2 regions of the Streptomyces sp. MMBL 11-1 genome follow, and region 1 is predicted to be linked to the other one. Evidence: riboswitches for the same ligand, from Rfam matches in the RefSeq annotation. Region 1 holds a riboswitch; the other holds the start of a gene.
The links. Region 1 has a riboswitch for S-adenosylmethionine ahead of thrC (threonine synthase). Riboswitches for the same ligand answer to the same signal wherever they lie in the genome.
Positions count from the first base shown of each region.

Region 2: another riboswitch for S-adenosylmethionine. It lies ahead of PSQ21_RS07605 (aminotransferase class V-fold PLP-dependent enzyme); the one in region 1 lies ahead of thrC (threonine synthase).

Region 1 covers NZ_CP117709.1:4,417,105-4,424,336, forward strand. Annotated here, with positions in the region: gene PSQ21_RS19395 (ABC transporter ATP-binding protein) at 1-416, opposite strand, end outside; gene otsB (trehalose-phosphatase) at 585-1,436, shown strand; gene PSQ21_RS19405 (alpha,alpha-trehalose-phosphate synthase (UDP-forming)) at 1,575-2,999, opposite strand; gene PSQ21_RS19410 (glucosyl-3-phosphoglycerate synthase) at 3,047-3,997, opposite strand; SAM riboswitch class I at 4,151-4,278, shown strand; gene thrC (threonine synthase) at 4,298-5,602, shown strand; gene PSQ21_RS19420 (MoaD/ThiS family protein) at 5,632-5,910, shown strand; gene PSQ21_RS19425 (cold-shock protein) at 6,353-6,559, shown strand; gene groL (chaperonin GroEL) at 7,003-7,232, shown strand, end outside.
Region 2 covers NZ_CP117709.1:1,779,479-1,786,710, reverse strand. Annotated here, with positions in the region: gene qcrC (cytochrome bc1 complex diheme cytochrome c subunit) at 1-168, shown strand, start outside; gene qcrA (cytochrome bc1 complex Rieske iron-sulfur subunit) at 165-1,217, shown strand; gene qcrB (cytochrome bc1 complex cytochrome b subunit) at 1,214-2,863, shown strand; gene trpD (anthranilate phosphoribosyltransferase) at 2,987-4,051, shown strand; SAM riboswitch class IV at 4,157-4,274, shown strand; gene PSQ21_RS07605 (aminotransferase class V-fold PLP-dependent enzyme) at 4,449-5,828, shown strand; gene PSQ21_RS07600 (Lrp/AsnC family transcriptional regulator) at 5,912-6,193, opposite strand; gene PSQ21_RS07595 (rhomboid family intramembrane serine protease) at 6,190-6,945, opposite strand; gene PSQ21_RS07590 (hypothetical protein) at 7,140-7,232, shown strand, end outside.

The DNA of each region.
Region 1 (7,232 bases):
GTGCCGATCCTGGCGTGCAGCGGGACGTTGCCCGAGCGGACGATGCGCGTCGCCGCCGCCGCGTCCCAGCCGGGGTTCAACTCGGCGCCCATACGCAGGGTGTCGGCCACGGTGAACCGTTTGAACAGCGGCTTCTCCTGGCCGAGGAACGCGAAGGTGGGCATCACGGCGGGGTCGTCGACCGGTACGCCGAAGATCCGCAGTTCGCCGGTCGTCGGCTGCACCTGCCGGGTCGCCAGATTGAGCAGGGTGCTCTTGCCCGCGCCGTTCGGGCCGACCAGGCCGCAGATGCGGCCGGCCGGGATCCGGAAGGAGCAGTCGCGCAGCGCCCAGCCGCGCCGGTAGCGCTTGCCCAGGCCGCGGGCTTCCAGTGCCCAGCTGCCGGACGTCGCGTTCAACGTGCCCGTGTCCGCCATGCGCCTCACCTCAAATCCATTAGTCAATTAATGGAATCATGGAGTTGTGGGGGAGTGGCTGTCAAGCCCGTCCAGCCGGTCAGGCAGGGGGAGGGAGAGGGAAGGGAGGGGGAAGGGTGACGGTCCGCAACGCTCGTGCTCGGCCCTTCCAGGGCATAGGCTCGCCCCATGGGCAGCCACTCCGCACATCTGCCGCACCCGACCACCCCGGCCGGCCGGGAGGGGCTCGACGCCGTTCTCGCCCGGCCCGACCGCGCGGTCGTGGCCCTCGACTTCGACGGCACGCTCGCCGACATCGTCCCGGACCCCGAGCAGGCCCGCGCCCACCCCGGCACGGTGACCGCGCTCGCCGCGCTCGCGCCGAAGGTCGCCGCCATCGCCGTGATCACCGGCCGCCCGGCGGGCGTCGCGGTGCGCTACGGAGGCTTCGCGGGCGTTCCCGGCCTGGAGCACCTCGTCGTGCTCGGGCATTACGGCGCCGAGCGTTGGGACGCCGTCACCGGTACGGTGAACACCCCCGCGCCGCACCCGGGCGTGGCCGCGGCACGTGCCGAACTCCCCGGCGTGCTGCACGCGTTCGACGCCTGGCACGGCACCTGGATCGAGGAGAAGGGGCAGGCCGTCGCCGTCCACACCCGGCGCGCCCAGGACCCGCAGGCGGCCTTCGAGACGCTGCGCGGGCCCCTCGGCGAGCTGGCGGCGAAGCACGGTCTGATCGTCGAACCGGGCCGCCTGGTACTGGAGTTGCGCCCGCCCGGCATGGACAAGGGCGTCGCGCTCGCCACGTTCGTCGCCGAGCTGGACGCCGAGTCCGTCATCTACGCGGGCGACGACCTCGGGGACCTCGCCGCGTTCGCCGCGGTGGAGAAGCTGCGGTCCGAGGGCCCCGACGGCATCCCCGGTCTCCTGGTGTGCAGCGGCAGCACCGAGGTGCCCGAACTGGCCGAGCGCGCGGACCTGTCGGTGCCGGGCCCGGCCGCGGTGGTGGATTTCCTGGCGGCCCTGGCCGAACGGTTGTAGCGGGCCGGCCGGTGCGCCGGGCCGCCCGTCTGAGCGGCTGCCCGGCGCGAGCCCCGGGTCCGGGCGAGCCCTACCGGCAGAAGCACCCCGGCGCGCGGCCGGGGCCCTTCCTCCGGGTCGGCCCCGCCCCGTGGGCCGTCACCCCTGGCGCAGCGCGTCCAGCTGGTCCAGGAACCACTGCTGGGGCGGCAGTGCGGTCGCGGCCTCGGCCAGCCGCTTCGTGCGGCCGGACCGCTCGTCCGCGCTCATCGTCAGCGCCTCGTGCAGGGCCTCCGCCGTGCCCGTCACGTCGTACGGGTTCACCACGATCGCGTCCGCGCCCAGTTCCTCGTACGCCCCCGCCTCCCGCGACAGCACCAGCGCGCAGCCGTGGTCGGAGACGACGGGCACCTCCTTGGCGACCAGGTTCATGCCGTCGCGAATGGGGTTGACCAGGGCCACGTCCGCCAGCCGGTACGCGGCCAGCGAGCGGGCGAAGTCGTCCTTGACGTGAAGGACGACCGGCGTCCAGCTCTCGGTGCCGTACGCTCCGTTGATCTCCGTGGCCAGGGACTGCACCGCCGCCGTGTAGTCCCGGTAGACGGCCAGGTCCTGCCGGGAGGGGTAGGCGAAGGCGATGTGCACGACGCGCTCGCGCCACTCGGGGTGGGCGTCGAGCAGGGCCCGGTACGCGTGCAGGCCGCGCACGATGTTCTTGGACAGCTCGGTGCGGTCCACCCGGACGATGGTCTTCCGGCCCTCGCCCACCTGATCGCGCAACGCCGCCATCCGCTCGTCCACGTCCGCCTCGTGCGAGCGCCGGCGCAGGAAGTCCGCGTCGGCCCCCAGGCCGTGCACCCCGATCCTGGTCCGGCCCGTCCCGCCCAGGATCTCCGTGCAGCAGCCGATGAACGCGTCCGCCCAGCGCCGGGTCAGGAACGCGGCCCGGTCCGCGCCGAGGACGCCGCGCAGCAACTGCTCCGCGATGTCGTCGGGCAGCAGCCGGAAGTAGTCGACGGGCGCCCACGGGGTGTGCGAGAAGTGGCCGATCCTGAGATCCGGGCGCAGCTCACGGAGCATGCCGGGGACCAGGGCCAGGTGGTAGTCCTGGACGAGGACCGACGCCCCGGGGCCCGCCTCCTCGGCGAGCGCCCGGGCGAAGGCCCGGTTGTACGTCTCGTACGAGGCCCACCGACGGCGGAACTCCGCGTCGAAGACCGGCTCGACGGGCGTCTGGTAGAGCAGGTGGTGGACGAACCACAGCACCGAGTTGGCGATGCCGTTGTACGCGTCGGCGTGCACCTCCGCGTCGATGTCGAGCATCCGCACGCCCGCTTCGCCGACCCCGCGCCGCACCGCCTCGCGGTCCCCGTCGCCGAGGGCCGCGCAGACCCACAGCTTGTCGTCGACGGCGCTCAGCCCGGAGACCAGCCCGCCGCCGCCGCGTCTGGCGTCGAGCGTCCCGTCCTCGCCGAGCGTGTACGAGACGGGGCCGCGGTTGGACGCGACGAGGACCCGGGCGGTGGAGGCGGCCACGGGCTCGGATCCGGGTTCGGTTTCGTGTTCGGCGTGCTCGGAGACCATGTAGCGGAACCTAGCCCGTTCGGGAAGCCCCCAAACGCCTCAAGGCGTCAAGCGGCCCATCGCTCCGCGTACTCCGCGATCTCCCGCATCGGCGGCCGCTCCTCCGTGTCCACCGCATGGGTGCGGGGCACGAAGCCGTCCTCGCCGCGCTCGAACTGGGTCAGCACGGGCCGCACCAGATGGCCCCGGGAGAGCCGCAGCTGCGCCGTGCGGTAGATCGCCGCCGCCATCCGGCCCAGTGCCTGCCCGTCCTGGTGGCGGTGGACGCGCACGCCGACGTCGACCTGGCCCAGGGCGTCCAGACCCACCGTGTGCAGCGCGTCCACCAGCAGCCCCAGCTCCACTCCGTAACCGACCGGGAACGGCAGCCGCTCCAGCAAGGACCGCCGCACCGCGTACTCGCCGCCCAGCGGCTGAACGAACCCGGCCAGCTGGGGCCAGTGCAGATTGAGCAGCGGGCGCGCCACCAGCTCGGTGACCCGGCCGCCCTGCCCCGCGCTCTTGCCGAGCGGGCGGTCGTACATCGCCTTGACGAACTGGACGGACGGGTCGGTGAGGAGCGGCCCGACCGTACCCGAGACGAAGTCCGCCGAGAAGTCTCTGAGATCGGCGTCCACGAAGCAGACGATCTCACCACTGGTCACCAGGAGTGAGCGCCACAGCACCTCGCCCTTGCCGGGCAGGGCCGGTATCCGGGGCAGGATCGCGTCCCGGTGGACCACCCGGGCGCCCGCCGCCCGGGCCACGGCGGCGGTGGCGTCGGTGGAGCCGGAGTCGATCACCACGAGTTCGTCGACGAGCCGGACCTTCTCCATCAGCTCCCGGCGGATCGTCGCCACGATCGCACCGACCGTGGCCTCCTCGTTCAGGGCGGGCAGCACCACGCTCACCGACGTGCCGCGCGGATCGGCCTCCCGGGCGTCGGTGAGCCGGTTCAACGGGCGGTCGCCGGACGACCAGGAACGCCTGGTCAGCCAGCGTTCCACCTCTTCGAGCACGGTCGGCACTCCCTGTGTGTGATCCATCTCGCGGTTCGGACGACTATCTCAACGGTCCGGTGCTTCGGTTACAGTCTTGAACAACGCGTATGGCCGTCGCATGTCGGGGTCGGACCGCACACAAACGCCTGGATCGAAGATCCAGCGCCATAGAGCTCATCCAGAGGGACTGAGGGAACGGCCCGTTGAAGTCCCGGCAACCCTCCCGCCGACCGCGAGGTCACGGTGGGGAAGGTGCCAATTCCGTCTTGCGGCGAAATGCGTCGCGAGGAAGATGAGGAGAAAGGGACCTCCGCCATCATGGCTGTTCAGACCGTTGCAGGCAGCACCGCTTCTTCTTCCGCCCCGGCCGTCGATCTCGGTCCCGCCGCGGCGCTTTCCTGCCGCGAGTGCGGCGAGCGTTTCGAGCTCGGCCCCCTCTTCGCCTGCGCGTCCTGTTTCGGGCCGCTGGAAGTGGCCTACGACCTGCCCACCGGCTCCCCGGAGGAGCTGCGGAAGGCCATCGAGGCCGGCCCGGACAACATCTGGCGTTACGCCCCGCTGCTGCCGGTGCCCGCCGACGTCGCGGAGAAGCCCAACATCAACCCCGGCTTCACCAAGCTCGTCAAGGCCGACAACCTCGCCCGTGAGCTGGGTGTCACCGGCGGCCTGTACGTGAAGGACGACTCCGGCAACCCGACGCACTCCTTCAAGGACCGCGTCGTCGCCATCGCCGTCGAGGCCGCCCGCGCCTTCGGCTTCACCACCCTCTCCTGCTCCTCCACGGGCAACCTGGCCGGAGCCGTCGGCGCAGCCGCCGCCCGGGCCGGACTGCGCTCCTGCGTCTTCATCCCGCACGACCTGGAGCAGGGCAAGGTCGTGATGGCCGCGGTGTACGGCGGTGAGCTGGTCGGCATCGAGGGCAACTACGACGACGTCAACCGCTTCTGCTCCGAGCTCATCGGCGACCCGCTCGGCGAGGGCTGGGGCTTCGTCAACGTCAACCTGCGCCCGTACTACGGCGAGGGCTCCAAGACGCTGGCGTACGAGATCTGCGAGCAGCTCGGCTGGCGGCTGCCCGACCAGATCGTCATCCCGATCGCGTCCGGCTCCCAGCTCACGAAGATCGACAAGGGGTTCCAGGAGCTGATCAAGCTCGGCCTCGTCGAGGACAGGCCGTACAAGATCTTCGGCGCCCAGGCCGAGGGCTGCTCCCCGGTCTCCGCCGCCTTCAAGGCCGGTCACGACGTCGTACGGCCCCAGAAGCCGAACACCATCGCCAAGTCGCTGGCCATCGGCAACCCGGCGGACGGCCCGTACGTCCTGGACATCGCCCGCCGCACCGGCGGCGCGGTGGAGGACGTGACCGACGAGCAGGTCGTCGACGCGATCAAGCTGCTGGCGCGCACCGAGGGCATCTTCGGCGAGACGGCGGGCGGCGTGACGCTCGGCGTGACGAAGAAGCTCATCGAGGCGGGCGTCATCGATCCGGCGCTCACCACCGTCGTCCTGAACACCGGCGACGGGCTCAAGACGCTGGACGCGGTCTCCGCGACCTCCCAGGCCACGGCGACCATCAAGCCGAGCCTGGACGCGTTCCGCGCCGCGGGCCTCGCCGCCAACTGATCACCCGAGACTTCAGGAAGGCACCCACCATGAGCGTCAAGGTCCGCATCCCCACCATCCTCCGTACGTACACGGGCGGCCAGGCCGAGGTCCCGGCGGAGGGCGCCAAGCTCTCCGAGGTCATCGAGTCCCTGGAGAAGGACCACCCGGGCATCGCGGCCCGGGTCCTGGACGACCAGGGCAAGCTCCGCCGCTTCGTGAACGTGTACGTCAACGACGACGACGTGCGCTTCGAGGGCGGGCTGGACGCGGCCACGCCGGACGGCGCGGGCGTCTCGATCATCCCCGCGGTCGCCGGCGGCTGCTGAACCGCCGGGCCGCCTCCCGGCGGCCCCATCGCACCTCTGTGTGACCACCATTGCCCCCTCCGCGAGAGAAGCGGAGGGGGCAATTCTGCATGGTTGAGCACGGTAGAGTTGGGGAAGCACCGTCCGCTGCTCGTGCCGCCCGCATATGAGAATGCGCCTGGCCCCGATAAGAAGCAGCCAAAGTACGTGAACCCTTTGTGGCATAAGTGCCCTTTGTCTGGCCCGACTTGCCCGTAAATCTCTGCAAACCCGCATATTCGCGTGTTCTTCCCTGCCCAGAATTCTCGTCCGATTGACCTGTTGCAGAGGGCAGTTGGGCGGATACATTCGGCCGCGGTCGACGCGCTGCGGCGCCGCGCACCCTCTCCTGTCGGAGGGTGAGTTCCGACCCGGGCCCGCGAAGTGCGGTCCCGTGCAAGGGCCAGTAATAGGGGAGTTAGGCATGGCTCAGGGCACCGTCAAGTGGTTCAACGCGGAGAAGGGGTACGGCTTCATCGCGGTCGACGGTGGTGCGGATGTTTTCGTCCACTACAGCGCGATCCAGATGGACGGGTACCGCACCCTCGAAGAGGGTCAGCGAGTTGAATTCGAGATCTCGCAGGGCCAGAAGGGGCCCCAGGCCGACATGGTCAAGCTCGCCGTCGGCTGAGCTCGGCGCGGTCGTCCGACGACACTACTCACGCACGCAGGGCCCGGCTCCCGGATCAGGGGACCGGGCCCTACGTGCGTCCCGGCGTCGCGGCGTCCCGGCGTCCCGGCGTCCCGGCGTCCCGGCGTCCCGGCGTCCCGGCGTCCCGGCGTCCCGGTGTCGCGGACCGCGTTCGGCGGGTGCTGACGGCCCCGCCGGGCGGGCGCCGTCATTCACATCCGATGGGCGCCGTTGTCCACATCCGGAGAGGGACGCTTGCACTCGCAGGGGTCGAGTGCTAATCATTGGCGTTAGCACTCTCCAGGTGAGAGTGACAGAAACTTGGACCGGGCCGGTGAGGCCCGCAGGCGCGGTGGGGCAAGGAACCACCACGCAGGCAGGCCGTCCGTCGCGGGCGCCTCTCGGTCCGGAGAATCCACCCCTGTCCGGGAGGACCACTTCACATGGCCAAGATCATCGCGTTCGACGAGGAGGCACGGCGCGGTCTCGAGCGCGGGATGAACCAGCTCGCCGACGCCGTCAAGGTCACCCTCGGCCCCAAGGGCCGTAACGTCGTCCTCGAGAAGAAGTGGGGCGCGCCCACGATCACCAACGATGGTGTTTCCATCGCCAAGGAGATCGAGCTCGAGGACCCGTACGAGAAGATCGGTGCGGAGCTGGTCAAGGAGGTCGC
Region 2 (7,232 bases), 2.6 Mb from region 1:
TACATCGAGACCGTGAACGGTGACGAGACGGAGAGCCCCGGCGGCCTGGCCCTCGGCGGTCTCGGTCCGGTCAGCGAAGGTCTGTTCGCGTGGATCTTCGGACTCGGCGCGCTCGTCGCCGTCGCCGTTTGGGTCGCGGCCCACACCGCTAAGGCCAAGAAGTCATGAGTAGCCAACAGATTCCAGAAGACAACCTGCCCGTGGTGCAGGAGACCGCGCAGGGCGCGGTGGAGCGTCACGACGACCCGTTCGCCGACCCGGGGCTGCCGGCCCACCAGCCGCGCATCCAGGACCTCGACGAACGCGCCGCGAAGCGCTCGGAGCGCGCCGTCGCGTTCATGTTCACCCTCTCGATGCTGGCGACGGTGGGCTTCATCGCCTCCTACGTCATCTTCCCGGTGGACAAGATCGTCTACATCTGGCCCTTCGGCCATGTGAGCCCGCTCAACTTCTCCCTGGGTCTCACCCTGGGCGCGGCGCTCTTCTTCATCGGCGCGGGAGCCGTCCACTGGGCGCGCACCCTGATGTCCGACGTCGAGGTCGCCGCCGACCGCCACCCGATCGAGGCCCCGCCCGAGGTCAAGGCTCAGGTCCTGGCCGACTTCAAGGCAGGCGCCGAGGAGTCCGCGATCGGCCGGCGCAAGCTGATCCGCAACACCATGTTCGGCGCGCTGGCCCTGGTGCCGCTCTCCGGTGTGGTCCTGCTGCGCGACCTCGGTCCGCTGCCGGAGAAGAAGCTCCGGACCACCCTGTGGGCCGAGGGCAAGCAGCTCATCAACATGAACACGATGAAGCCCCTGCGCCCCGAGCACATCACCGTCGGGTCGCTGGCTTTCGCCATGCCCGAGGGGCTCGACCCGGAGTCGCACGACTTCCAGACGCAGATGGGCAAGGCGGCCCTGATGATCGTCCGCATCGAGCCGGACGACATCAAGGACAAGCGCCAGCGTGACTGGGCCCACGAGGGCATCGTCGCGTTCTCCAAGATCTGCACCCACGTCGGCTGCCCGATCAGCCTGTACGAGCAGCAGACCCACCACGTGCTCTGCCCGTGCCACCAGTCCACCTTCGACCTCTCCGACGGCGCTCGCGTCATCTTCGGTCCGGCCGGCCACGCCCTTCCGCAGCTGCGGATCGGTGTCAACAGCGAGGGCAACCTCGAGGCGCTCGGCGACTTCGACGAGCCCGTCGGTGCTGCCTTCTGGGAGCGCGGATGAGTACTGCACCGAAGAACCCCTCCGCCGCCGGACCGGCGAGCGGGCGCAAGGCTCCGGCCGGCGAGCGGGTGGCCGACTGGGCGGACGGCCGACTGGGCATCTACGGCCTCGCCAAGGCCAACATGCGCAAGATCTTCCCGGACCACTGGTCCTTCATGCTCGGTGAGGTCGCGCTCTACAGCTTCATCATCATCATCCTCACGGGTGTGTATCTGACGCTGTTCTTCCAGCCGAGCATGGGCGAGATCGTTTACCACGGTCCGTACGAGCCCATGCAGGGCATCCGGATGTCCGAGGCCTACGCCTCGACCCTGAAGATCAGCTTCGAGGTCCGCGGTGGTCTGCTCGTACGGCAGATCCACCACTGGGCCGCGCTGATCTTCCTGGCCGCCATGTTCGTGCACATGATGCGCGTGTTCTTCACGGGTGCGTTCCGCAAGCCGCGCGAGATCAACTGGCTCTTCGGCTTCCTGCTGTTCGTGCTCGGCATGTTCACCGGGTTCACCGGCTACTCCCTCCCGGACGACCTGCTCTCCGGTACGGGTGTCCGCTTCACCCAGGGCGCGATCCTGTCCGTGCCGATCGTCGGTACGTACATCTCGATGTTCCTGTTCGGCGGCGAGTTCCCCGGCCACGACTTCGTGGCCCGGTTCTACTCGATCCACATCCTGCTGCTGCCGGGCATCATGCTCGGTCTGCTGGTGGCCCACCTGATCCTGGTCTTCTACCACAAGCACACGCAGTTCGCGGGTCCCGGCCGGACCAACAAGAACGTCGTCGGCATGCCGCTGCTGCCCGTGTACATGGCGAAGGCCGGAGGGTTCTTCTTCCTCGTCTTCGGCGTCATCGCGGCCATCTCGGCCATCGCCACGATCAACCCGATCTGGGCGCTCGGTCCGTACCGGGTCGACCAGGTCTCCACCGGCGCCCAGCCCGACTGGTACATGGGCTTCGCCGAGGGGCTGGTCCGTGTGATGCCGGGCTGGGAGATCAACCTGTGGGGCCACACGCTCGCCCTGGGCGTGTTCATCCCGCTGGTCGGCTTCGGCGTGGTCCTCACCGCGATCGCGGTGTACCCGTTCATCGAGTCCTGGATCACCGGCGACAAGCGCGAGCACCACATCCTGGACCGCCCGCGCAACGCCCCGACCCGTACGGGCTTCGGCGTCGCCTGGATCACGGCGTACTTCATCGGCCTCGTCGGCGGTGGAAACGACCTGTGGGCCACGCACTTCCACCTGTCGATCAACGCCATCACCTGGTTCGTCCGGATCTTCTTCTTCGTCGGACCGGTCATCGCGTTCATCGTCACCAAGCGGATCTGCCTCGGCCTCCAGCGCCGCGACCGGGAGAAGGTGCTGCACGGTCGCGAGACCGGCATCATCAAGCGCCTGCCGCACGGTGAGTTCGTCGAGATCCACGAGCCGCTCAGCCCCGGGCAGCTGCACACGCTCACGGCGCACGAGCAGTACCAGCCGCTCGACCTCGGCCCCGCGGTCGACGAGAACGGCGTCAAGCGCAAGATCTCCCCGGTGCAGAAGCTGCGCGCCAAGCTCAGCAAGGGGTACTTCGCCGACGGGAACCAGATCCCCAAGGCGACCCCGGAGGAGTACAAGGAGATCAGCGAGAGCCACAGCCACCACTGATCGCCTGAAACGGTCGCCACCGTGAGAGCCCCGTCCATTCGATGGACGGGGCTCTTCGCGGTCCCTCCGGCTGGATAGGGTGGAGCCAACTTTCCTGACCGGCTGTGGACCCTGGAGCGGACCATGAACGTTGTGACCCCGAGCGGCGGCGACAGCGTGGCGGACCGTTCCTGGCCCGGCCTCCTGAACCCCCTCCTGCGCGGCGAGAACCTCAGCTCCGAGGAGACCGCGTGGGCCATGGACCGCATCATGAGCGGCGAGGCCACCGACGCCCAGATCGCCGGGTTCGCCGTCGCGCTGCGGGCCAAGGGCGAGACCGTCGACGAGGTCACCGGCCTGGTCCGCGCGATGTACACCCACGCCAACACCATCCACGTGCCGGGCCGCACCGTCGACATCGTCGGCACCGGCGGCGACCTCGCCAGGACGGTCAACATCTCGACCATGTCCGCGATCGTCATCGCCGGCACCGGTGCGAAGGTCGTCAAGCACGGCAACCGGGCCGCTTCCTCCGCGAGCGGCTCCTCCGACGTGCTGGAGAAGCTCGGCGTCAACCTGGAGTTGACCCCGCGGCGGGTGGTCGAGGTCGCCGAAGCGGCGGGCATCACCTTCTGCTTCGCCGTGAAGTTCCACCCCGCCCTGCGGTACGCCGCCAAGGCCCGCAAGGAACTCGGCGCGCAGACCACGTTCAACATCCTGGGCCCCCTCACCAACCCGGCCCAGGTCCGCGCCCAGGCGGTCGGCGTCGCCGACGCCCGGATGGCGCCCATCGTCGCGGGTGTGCTGGCCGACCGGGGCAACTCGTCCCTGGTCTTCCGCGGTGACGACGGCCTCGACGAGCTGACCACCACCGCGACCTCCCGGGTCTGGGTGGTGCGCGACGGCGTGGTCCGCGAGGAGCCCTTCGACCCGCGCGACGTCGGGCTGCCCATCGTCCCCGTCGAGGCGCTGCGCGGCGCCGACGCCTCGTACAACGCCGATGTGGCCCGCCGCCTGCTGGACGGCGAGGGCGGCGCGGTACGGGAGGCGGTGCTGCTCAACTCGGCGGCGGCCCTGGTGGCCCTGGACCCGGGCCCCGGCACGCTGACCGAACAGCTCGCGGCGAAGATCCTCGTCGCGGCCGAGGCCATCGACTCCGGAGCCGCCAAGCGGGCCCTGGAGCGCTGGGTGGCGGCCAGCAACGCCTGACGCGCCGCGGAGAAGCCTCCGGGGCACACGGTGTGACGCGGGGCGCGGTCCGGATGCCGGACCGCGCCCTTGCGCGTGTGCGCACATATGGCAAGATGCTGCGCAGGTCATGAGTGACAGCGACTACGGCCCCGGCCCGCTGTCCGGCAACCCTCCGTCCGTGGCGGGGTGCCCCGGGTGAAGACCAGGCCGCAGGCAGCGAGGTCTGCGGCAAGCGCGGGCCCCTCGGCATCCAGCGGATGCCAGCCCCCGGGGTCCTGGTCCCTAGGGAGCCTTCTGTGAGCAAGCGAATGCGCTAGGGCTGAACGCCCTCCTTCCGCGCATCCTTTTTTCTTCCCCCTGCGCTGCCGCGTACTGCCGGCGCACGGATTTCGCCTGCCTGTTACGGGAGTTCGCCATGTCTGTCCCCACCGCTGCCCTCGACCCGTCGGTTTGTGCCCCGTTGCCCGTTCTGGGGCAGAACGTCACCGTCCCGCTCGTCACCGGTGGTGAGGTCACCTACGCCGCGCTCGACTACGCCGCCAGCGCCCCGGCCCTCCAGCGGGTCTGGGACGACGTCGCGGCGTACGCCCCGTACTACGGCAGCGTCCACCGCGGCGCCGGCTACCTCTCCCAGCTCTCCACCGACCTCTTCGAGAACAGCCGCCGCACGGTCGCGGAGTTCCTCGGCTGCCGCGCGGAGGACCAGGTGGTCTTCACCCGCTCCACGACCGACTCCCTCAACCTGCTGGCCTCCGCGCTCCCCGCCGACTGCCAGGTCTTCGTGTACGAGACCGAGCACCACGCGTCCCTGCTGCCCTGGCGCGACGCCCGGGTCACCTACCTCGACGCGCCCCGCACCCCGGCCCAGGCCGTCGAGACCCTGGAGCGCGCGCTCGCCGACCGCGACCCCTACGGCCCCGCCCTCGTCTGCGTCACCGGCGCGTCCAACGTGACCGGCGAGCTGTGGCCGGTACGGGAACTGGCCGCCGCCGCCCACGCGCACGGCGCCCGCATCGTGCTCGACGCCGCCCAGCTGGCCCCGCACCACCCCGTGGACATCGCCGAACTGGACGTCGACTGGGTCGCGTTCTCCGGCCACAAGCTGTACGCGCCCTTCGGCTCCGGGGTCCTGGCCGGCCGCGCCGACTGGCTCCGGGCGGCGGAGCCGTACCTCGCCGGCGGCGGCGCGTCCCGCACGGTCGCCCGGCGCGCCGACGGCGGCGTGGACGTCGACTGGCACACCACGGCCGCCCGTCACGAGGCCGGTTCGCCCAATGTCATCGGCGTCTACTCCATCGCCTCCGCCTGCAAGGCCCTGACGGAAGCGGGCTTCGAGGGCCTGGTCGCCCGGGAGCAGGAGCTGGTGAGCCGGGTCCGCGAGGGGCTCGCCGAGGTGCCCGAGGTGCGGGTGCTCTCCCTGTTCGGCGACGACGCCCCCCGGGTCGGCGTCATCTCCTTCGTGGTGCGCGGCTGGAACAGCTCGCACTTCGCCGCCGCCCTCTCCGCCGAGTACGGCATCGGCGTGCGCGACGGCCTCTTCTGCGCCCACCCGCTGGTGCGCACCCTGCTCGGCAGCGACCCGCAGGACCCGGGCGAGTGCGGCGCGCCGGAGGCCGAGCCGGGTGAAAGCTCGCTCAACGCGATCCGCGTCAGCTTCGGCGCCGGTACGCCCGACGAGCACATCGACCGTTTCCTGCGCGCGGTCTCCGAGCTGGTCCGCGAGGGCGCCCGGTGGAGCTACCGGACCGAGGACGGCCGCTGCGTCCCGGACCGGGGCGAAGCCGCCCGGCTCTGAGACACGTCCTGATGAAACGCCTCGGCCGGGGACAGGCCCGCTGCCTGTCCCCGGCCGAGGCGCGTCGCCGGTGGCGCCCGCGCCTACACGTCGAGGCCGATGGAGAAGGCCGCTTCCAGGTCGTGCTGGGAGTACGTACGGAACGCCACGTGGGTGTCGGTGCCCTCGACGCCCGGGATCTTGCTGATCCGGCCGGGGATGACGTCGGCGAGGTCGTCGTGCCTGGCGACACGGACCATGGCGATCAGGTCGTGGGTGCCGGTGACGGAGAAGACCTCGCTGACGCTGTCCAGCGCGGCGATGGCCTCGGCGATCTCCGGAATCCGGTCCACGCTGGTCTTGATGAGCACGATCGCGGTGATCACGGCTGGCTGTCTCCCTCGGTGGCCGTGGCTGGAACCTTCACTCTAGCCGTACGCCCATAACGTCCCCAGGCGTAGAGGAACCCGGCCGCGAAGCCCGCCACATGCGCCAGATACGCCACCCCGGGGCCGCTGCCCGCCCCCTGCGCCGCCGCCCACTGGAGCCCGAACCAGAAGGCCAGCACGATCCAGGCGGGGAAGCGCAGCGGCAGGAAGAAGAGAAACGGGAACAGGCTGGTCACCCGGGTCCTGGGGAACAGGTACAGGAACGCCCCGAGCACCGCGGAGATCGCCCCCGACGCCCCGACCAGCGTCTGCTCGGAGTCCGCGTGCGCCGCCGCGTAGCAGGCCAGGGCCACATAGCCGCAGCCCACGTAGAACAGGGCGAACCGCACCCGGCCCATGCGCTCCTCGGCCATCGCGCCGAACACGTACAGGAACAACAGGTTCCCCAGCAGGTGCAGCCAGCTGCCGTGCACGAACAGCGCCGTGAACGGTGTGATCAGCGCGTGCGCCGACCCCTCCCACAGGTCGGCGGGGATCACCCCCCACCGCTCGAAGTACCCCGCCTGCGCGGCGAGCAGCGCGTCCTCGCTCCGATGGGCGGCACCGCCGAACCCGGACAGCGGGCTGATCAGGAAGATCACGCCGCAGGCGCCGATCAGTCCGTAGGTGACCGGGGCGCCGCTCGACAGCGCCGCGTCCCGGATCCTTCCGGCCGTGGTCCGCCAGTCGGCCTGCCGCCACTCGATCATGGACAGAGCATGACGTACCGGTGGGGAAGCGGGAGGGAGCGCCTCGCCGTGCCGGTGCCCGTACGCGAGGCCGTAGGGTTACGCCAGGACTTCCGCAGTTCGACGGCGCACCGCGAGATCCTTGACGTAGACAGGCGGAGTCGCGGCGGCGCGCCCGGCGCGGGCTCCTGGAGACGACGAAAGAGGACGCAACGATGACGACGGTTCCCCTGCCGACGGACGGGACGCGCTGGCGCTGCACGCTGTGCGGCAATCTCACGCGCTTCGATGTGACCCGCTCCTCCAAG